One region of the Paenibacillus sp. J22P169 genome, then DNA from elsewhere that is predicted to be linked to it. Evidence: riboswitches for the same ligand, from Rfam matches in the RefSeq annotation. Region 1 holds a riboswitch; the other holds the start of a gene.
What was found. Region 1 has a riboswitch for S-adenosylmethionine ahead of AC58QG_RS02900 (hypothetical protein). Riboswitches for the same ligand answer to the same signal wherever they lie in the genome.
Positions count from the first base shown of each region.

Region 2: it holds a riboswitch for S-adenosylmethionine, as region 1 does, so the genes downstream of both, metA (homoserine O-acetyltransferase MetA) here and AC58QG_RS02900 (hypothetical protein) in region 1, are expected to answer to the same signal.

Region 1 covers NZ_JCAUAO010000001.1:577,120-581,337, forward strand. The annotation lists gene spoIIP (stage II sporulation protein P) at 1-885, opposite strand, end outside; gene AC58QG_RS02890 (RNA polymerase sigma factor) at 875-1,450, opposite strand; gene AC58QG_RS02895 (winged helix-turn-helix domain-containing protein) at 1,680-1,973, opposite strand; gene AC58QG_RS02900 (hypothetical protein) at 2,103-2,615, opposite strand; SAM riboswitch class I at 2,721-2,850, opposite strand; gene AC58QG_RS02905 (hypothetical protein) at 3,049-3,309, opposite strand; gene AC58QG_RS02910 (alpha/beta fold hydrolase) at 3,592-4,218, shown strand, end outside.
Region 2 covers NZ_JCAUAO010000007.1:103,057-107,274, forward strand. The annotation lists gene corA (magnesium/cobalt transporter CorA) at 1-935, opposite strand, end outside; gene AC58QG_RS26410 (hypothetical protein) at 1,241-1,468, opposite strand; SAM riboswitch class I at 1,712-1,840, shown strand; gene metA (homoserine O-acetyltransferase MetA) at 1,953-2,897, shown strand; gene AC58QG_RS26420 (aminotransferase class I/II-fold pyridoxal phosphate-dependent enzyme) at 2,934-4,103, shown strand; gene AC58QG_RS26425 (trans-sulfuration enzyme family protein) at 4,100-4,218, shown strand, end outside.

The sequences.
Region 1 (4,218 bases):
ATCTGCAAGTACTTTTGCTAAAAAGTCCACAGCTCTATATTCCTCCTCAAGACTATTTTCTGGACCTCCAATCTCCATAAACACTGAGTTTGGAGATAAGTCTTGGTTATATGAAAAACTTCCATCTGGTGCTTCTTTTGTTAGAACACCTTTTGACAATCCAGGATATAAATTTTCTAGTTTATTATTAATTTTATTGGCGAATTCCAAGTTTTTATAATAATTCGGGTGAGATTTCGCAATTACAAACTGAATGCGGGCTATTTCTTTATTATTCATATTAACTGTTGTTTTTTCGCGTTTTAGTGAATCTCTATGAATGTCAAATACCATACGTATTTCATTGTTAGTTTTTAAAGTGTTAAGTAATACTTGTCTTGAATATTTGTAAGAGTCTGCATAACTGAAATTTGTTGTTGTCGTGTAGTCTGTTTGGTCCTGAAGCGTATCTATACCAAATTCATTAAGTTTGGTCGAAAGGTATTTTCCAACAAGGGTTATATTTACATCTTTGGAGTTAGCTTTTTCCAAATCCTTTTCATTGGGTATTTCTGGTAAAAAAGATTCTTGATTATGACTATGGAGGATATAGATGAGTGGCTTGTTTTTAAATGCGGTGACATCGTCTCCCTTGAAGAGAGATAGTCCACCACTCACAGTTTTACTAATTACTTGTTGACCATTATAAAAACTAACCCAAACAATAAGGAAAAGCGTTATGATAGCAGAACAAACAAAAGAAAACGTCCTTACAGTACTTCTCCTTTCGGTCATCTCTTTCGCTCTCTGAATTAATTCAATTTCAGTTTTATTTATGAAATCAGGACTAGCATTAACATTAGGAGAACTTTTAAGTGCTTCAATAATGGTTTCTTCATTTATCAAATCCGTTGCCCCCCAACACTGAAAATATTTTATTTTTAAGCGTATTCAAAGCACGATGATAATCTACTTTTACCTTAGATTCACTGCAATCTAATATTTCAGCGGTCTCCTTTATTGACATTTCATTGATGGCTCTAAGTATGATTACTGCTTTATGGTTCTGTTTCAATTTAGACAATTCGTTATGTATGATTTCCAAGGTCTCCTTTTTTTCAACTACTACATGCGGTAAATCTTCTTTTGTAATTAGTTTCTTAAAAAAATCATCTGTGAACAACACGAAGAACTTTTTTCTCCGATAGTGGTCTATTGCAACATGCTTAGCAATTGATAAAACCCAAGTTTTGAAATTAGAGCGTCGGTCGTATCGTGTAATTGATTTTAGAACCCGAATAAATACTTCTTGTGTTAAGTCTTCTGCATCGTTCTTATTTCCAGTGAAACAGGCAAGAAATTTGTATACATCTTTATGATATTGTCGATATATATGCGAGATTGTAATTTGCAAATTTTCCTGTCCAATAACATTGGGAATCGTGTATTCAAATTTTTTTTCTTCAAACAATTCATCCCCTCCTTATCCTTCTTTTGAATTTAACTTCAATTATTTAGTCGTTCGAGTGAAGCAATAGGTTACAATAAAATGTAATTTTATAATCGTTATCAATTGTAATAAATCTTATTTACAGATGAATTCCTTTTACCTGAATAATACAAATAGGAGCAGTCGCAACAGCAAATGCTCCTTTCGTTAAACTATACTTCTCCTGTGCTAATTTAACTAAAGTTATCCGTTAGTTGAATGTCTGACTCATTAAGAACTGACTTCCTCTATCAGTAATGAATAAATTTTTCTCTCCATCATACTGAATATATTCATTTCTTAATAGGAAAGTTCTTGCATTAATCATTCGATTTCTATATGCATATTGTCTTCCGCACTTAACCAATTCTTTCGTATCTTCCTCCGATAGAACAAACAAAATAACTAAATTATTTATTATTGCATCTGTAGTGTAGAGTCCTCGATCATTTAGTAATTGAAGGAACGGAATTACGAAGTCCCTATACGAGGGGATGCCAGACATTTTAGTTCCTCATTTCAATAAAATTCATACGTCAGTTTCCTGGTGTAGCTTGAATCGGAAAATATTTACTTAGCAAAACTGCCCATTAGTTTAAAGGCATCATTAATGTACTCGTCAAGAAACGCGTTATTAAAAAGAGACATATTCTTGCGCATGATTAAATAAGTATGCTCGATCCCAATCTCCTGACTCTTTGTCATTTAAGCCCAGGTTGATTTTATCGACTATATCCATTAATGCCGATTCAATTAATTCCACTCTAACAGGACCCCATGCGTCTTGTTTTAATCGAGGGTAGCTGATGCTTTCAACCAAGGTCAGACCTTTTATTCGCTGGAAAAGTGTTGCCCACTTCGTCAAATCTCCTGTTAGGCTTTTAGTTGAAATCTCAAATTTCCTGAAACCAACTAATCCAATATTTGTGGAAATCGCAATTAACCCGCAAATATCTGTCTCTTCTCGAAGCTGCAACTTTTCTCTAAACTCATGATCAAATCGAAAACATTCTATTCGGGTAATCCTGCAGTTCTGTAAATTAGCCGAACCTTTCAAATCATGCAAAGCAACATGAAGGGAATGAATATTCGGGTTATACTCAACTTTCTGTTCGATCGTATTATTGTTAAGAATCATAATCTGCATATTGTCCTGTTCCTCCTATTTCAATGTTCATTCCGTACATGAAAGCAAAAAATGACCTTCTCTATAATAAGAGAAAGGTCATTAGCATTCGAAGTCATATCCTCACTCTTATCTCCCAGATTCGCTTTGCAAAGCGTTTCCGCAAGAATTAGCACCGTGCATTCCTTTGTTTAACAAAGGTTTGTCGGTTGCCGGGTTTCATCGGGCTAGTCCCTCCACCTGCTCTTGATAAGAAAGTTCCATATATTCAATTATTTCAATAATACTATAAAGGCCTTTGATGTCAAGAAATTTAAGCATTATCATTAATTGCACTATTCTGCCCGTTAATTTAACGGACAACGGCAGCCGATCGTATACCGGCTGCCGTTGTGTTGTGCTTGAACTATAGTCCATCGTTAGTTCAGCGAAAATCCTAATCGTTTGCAAATTGTCAGAGCCCTGGTCGCTTGAATTCGATACGTGCGCGTTCAACACAGCGATCCTTCCCGTGCATTGTTGATGACAGCCTCAATTTTGCTGCGATGCCAGACGATGCCTTCATTCTTGAGTAAACGATCGACGTCCCGCTGAGAAAAATGCGCAATCCTTTCGAAATCGAAATGATGGACTGCTGCGCTCGGAAGTTCTCTACGAGGATCGTACGCCAGCTTAGTCCGGATTGAAAACCTTCAAGACTCAATTTTTCGAACAAGTGATGATCATGATTAACGGGAAAACCCCATTCCATATCATGACCAATCGATGAATCTGATTCGCGAAAAAGGATATGTTGCAATTAGGCAATTAGGTGTGACAAAAGCAAGCATTTTACGATATCCGTATTTTTTGATAAAAGACAGAACATCATATTTAAATACATTAACTAGAAGGATGGGAACAACACAATGAACACTAACTTTACAGAGCATCGCATCGATCGTGGACAAAGCAGCATCTATGCACGAGATTATGCAGGTAAAGGCGGAAAAATCTTATGAACCTAGACACCACAAAGGCGGCAGGAGCCGCAAAATTGGACCTAGCACCGTCGCCAAAGATGGAGATTGACGAGTTGCAGGTCAATTCGGATATCAAGCTTCGTCATTTTGTCTATCGTCCTGTCCATCCAAAGGCTACGGTGTTGTTCCTACACGGCTTCCCAGAGTCGATGTATTCATGGAAGCCGATTGCCGAATCTCTGTCCAGCGATTATGAGGTTCATGCGTTTGACTGGCCCGGTTACGGACAATCCTCACGTCCGAGCGCCGATCGCTTTTCCTACGCACCGAAAGACTATGCCCAGGTGCTGGAACAATATATCCGCGCTTCCGGTATCGACAGCTCGAAGCTGGTGATTTACGCGACCGATATTGGGGCTTTGCCGGTGTTGCTGGCCGCCCTGGAACAGCCACATATCGCGAGGAAGATCATCGTCGGAGATTTTGCGCCGTTCAACCGGCCGCAGTACATGTGGGAAAACCTGGCGGCCCTGAAATCTAAGCCCTCGTCCGATGTCGTGCGTGCTGCGATGAACCAGACCCGAGATGAAATCCTGGCAAACACGTTCTTCCGCGACAATCCGACAGAAGAGCGCTACATGTTGCCCCAGGAGTTTAGGGAT
Region 2 (4,218 bases), on a different contig from region 1:
AGCCATTCTTTCTTACGGAAAAGCACATACATGGCGATGCCGAGCACACCCATAAAGGCTAGCACGATTTCATCCCCATGAGGGGTTAGATGTAAGCCAAGAATATTATCGAAATTCATCCCGAACACACCGGTAATGAAGGTCAAGGGCATGAAGATCGTCGTCAACGCGGTAAACACACGCATGATATCATTCGCGCGGTTCGCCAAGCTGGATTGATAAGCTTCTCGTAAGTTCCCCATGAGATCGCGGAGTGTATCGAACGTATCGACGATTTTGACGGCATTCTCATAGATGTCGCCGAAATACTTTTGGAGCTGATGATCGATGAGTCTTAATTCTTTTTTACCTAGTGTCCCGATGACGTCACGTTGAGGCACGAGCATCTTTTTCAGCCATAGAATCTCGGATCGAAGACCAATAATCTCATTCAAATGCGACTTCTTCGTCGCCATGAGAATGTCTTCTTCCAGCTTCTCAATCTTCGCTTCAATTCGGTCACCGACTGCCACATAGTTATCGACAACAAGATCGACCAAATGATATAAGAAACGATCAGCGCTGTTCACTTCTTCCTCCCAAAGGAAGGGCTTGAGTGCGCGCAGTTCATTAATTTTTTGTCGTGTTACGGTTATGATCACGTGCTTGCTTAGGAATAAATTAAGTGCGCGGAGGAAAATTTCTTCATCATCGAACCTAATGCTGTTAATAACAATGAAATAATGAGAATCATAAAATTCTATTTTAGGACGCTGTTCTTCCTCACTTAGACAGTCTTCTACAGCCAAATCGTGCAAATGGAACAGAGGCTGAAGTAATTCCAGATCCTCGATCCCCGCATCAATCCAATAGAAGCCTTGACTTGGAGGTGTAAGCGCAGCGGTCACATCTTCAACTAACGTAAAAATACCATTTTGAACCAACCGTGTTTTCATCTGCCCACCCCTTTGAATGGAATCAGCCGGTTAGTTCATCTAGAAGAGCAATGCTCTGGATGATGGAATAACCGACTTCATTCCTACATTTAGAAATTGTTTACTGATGACCTTGCAGGTACTACTCCTCGGTTCTCCGTCCAAGCGTATGCCCTCCTTTTCCGTCCGTGTCGAATACTTGTCTAGTATACCCGTTCATATACCGCGTTTCAAGCCAAAAAGTTACATGAAACATGGGGAATTGCCGTTTAGATAAGGTATGGTTGCAAGGCTAGGTCTGTTCCAAAAAAATAAACCGCCAAAACTTACTTGGCGGCATTTAAAATTTTATTTTTGGTGTCTGTGTACATTTGAATGATCTCGGGTCCGCCGCGCTGTAGTAGATCATCTTCGCTTTCAGCCCCGTAGACGAGGTGAAGCTGTGAGACAGCAATTTCGGCTTGCTCTAATGTAGGTTTGTCGGTTTCGATTAAGGCAAAATAGCGATGTAAGGAAGCGAATGCAGAGAAATTATCCGATGTTTGGGTTGACATAATAGCCCTCATTTCTTATAAAATCTTTTTCGTTTAGAAACATCTGCTGTGAAAAGCTAGTCCTTATTAATAACCTTAAGCAGCAAAACTTAAACAGTCTTAATTGATACAAATTGTATCATACAAAGGATTGATTGGCTACTTTTACAAAATTTCTAACTAGTCTTGGCAAACGTACTAGCCCAACCATCTTGACTTTCGTTAAATTTATAGTATGATAATGCTAATCGCATACGTTACGTTTTCTTATCAAGAGTAGGTGGAGGGACTAGCCCTATGACACCCGGCAACCGACAAACCTTTGCAAGCAAAGGGGAGCACGGTGCTAATTCTTGCGGAAACGCTGTTTACAGTGAATCTGGGAGATAAGAGAAGGACATTGACTTTGATTTTTCATGGCCTTTCTCTGATTCCAGAGAAGGTCATTTTTGCATTTTAATAGATATTTGTACCTAACCTAAATTAAAGAAGAGGAGTGAACAGGATGCCGATCAAGATTCCTGACAACCTGCCTGCCAAAGAAATTTTAAACCAAGAGAACATCTTCACCATGGACGAATCTGTCGCGTATCACCAGGATATACGTCCACTTCGCATTGCCCTGCTCAACTTAATGCCGACCAAAGAAACGACGGAGACGCAGTTGTTGCGCTTGATCGGAAACACGCCACTGCAAGTGGAGTTCGTGCTATTACATCCTAAAACTCACACTTCCAAAAATACATCTCTCGAACATTTAGATATGTTTTACAAAACCTTCGATGATATCAAAGACGATAAGCTTGATGGTATGATTATTACTGGTGCGCCCGTAGAACAAATGGACTTCGAAGATGTGAATTACTGGGAGGAGCTAACGCAGATCCTCGAATGGAGCAAGCGTAACGTCACCTCAACACTGCACATTTGTTGGGCTGCTCAAGCAGGCTTATACCATCATTTCGGTGTACGAAAATATGCGCTGGATAAGAAGACTTTCGGTGTATTCCCGCATACGGTGAGTGTTCCGAACACGAAGCTGCTGCGCGGTTTCGACGAAGTGTTCAATGTTCCACAATCACGCCATACGGACATTATCCGAGAAGATATTGAACGATGTCCGGATTTGGAAGTTTTATCTGAATCCGAAGATTCAGGGGTTTATATCGTTGCAACGCGCGACGGTAAGCATATTTTCGTAACAGGACATTCGGAATATGATGCGTGCTCCTTGAAATGGGAGTATGACCGTGATGTAGCCAAAGGGCTGCCAATCGAAATTCCGAACAATTATTACCCGAACAACGATCCAAGTAGACAGCCTTACAACACTTGGAGAGCACATGCGAATTTGCTGTTCTCGAACTGGCTGAACTATTATGTATATCAAGAAACACCTTTTGAGTTGACGGTAAACATTAATGAAAGCTTGGCAAGCTCGCAATTGTAAACTCGAACCCATACCCCTGAGGAGGAAATTCCCTTGTTGAAAATCGAAAGTCGTCTCGCTCAAATTGGCTCAATTGAAGAACCTGTTACAGGTGCTGTTAGTTTTCCAGTGTATCAAGCAACTGCGTTTCGCCATCCTAAGCTTGGACAGAGCACAGGATTTGATTATGCACGTACGAAGAGCCCGACCCGTAAAGTGTTAGAGGATGCCATTGCCGGGCTTGAATCCGGAGATGCAGGATTTGCTTGCTCTTCAGGCATGGCGGCATTGCAAACGATTTTCGCATATTTCAGCCAAGGGGATCATTTGATTGTTTCCTTGGATTTATATGGGGGTACGTATCGTTTATTAGAAAGAATCATGTCCCGTTTTGGTGTGACTGCTACCTATGTAGATACGAATGATTTGGATGCACTAGAAGGTGCGTATCAGTCTAATACGAAGGGTCTCGTTATTGAAACGCCAACGAACCCATTGATGATGATTACAGATCTTGAGCTTGTATGTACATGGGCCCGTAAAAAGGGCATCGTTTCGATCGTTGATAACACGTTGCTTACGCCGTATCTACAACGCCCAATTGAGCTAGGTGCTGATATCGTTATCCATAGTGCGACGAAATATTTGGGTGGACATAATGACGTGCTAGCGGGTCTGATTGTTACAAAAGGGAAAGAGCTTTCTGAGCAAATGGCTATTCTTCATAACTCCATTGGCGCTGTGCTTGGACCACAAGACAGCTGGCTCCTCATGAGAGGGATGAAAACCCTTGCGCTTCGCATGGAACGTCATGAGCAGAATGCAACAGCAATCGCGAACTTCTTGCTAGAGCACCGTCTGATTTCAGATGTTTACTACCCTGCGCTAGAGTCTCATCCAGGTTATGCGATTCAAAATAAGCAATCTAGTGGAAATACAGGAATTTTTTCCTTCAAGGTTAAAGATGCAAGATTGGTAGAACCGATTCTTCGTCATATCAAGCTGATTGCTTTTGCTGAAAGTTTAGGCGGAGTTGAATCCTTGATGACTTACCCAGCGGTACAAACACACGCGGATATTCCGCTTGAAATTAGACAGCAAATTGGTGTCGATGACCGTCTGCTTCGCTTCTCAGTAGGGATTGAGCATATCGATGATTTGATTGCAGATTTGTCGAATGCCCTTGAGTCCGCGCAAGCCGAACTGGAAGGAGCTTCGCAATCATGAGCCATTCATCATCAGACAAAGAAAAGCGCAAAGCACAAGGTAAATTTGCCACAAGATTGATTCATTTCGGTGCTGAAATTGATGAAGCGACAGGGGCATCGAGCGTGCCCTTGTA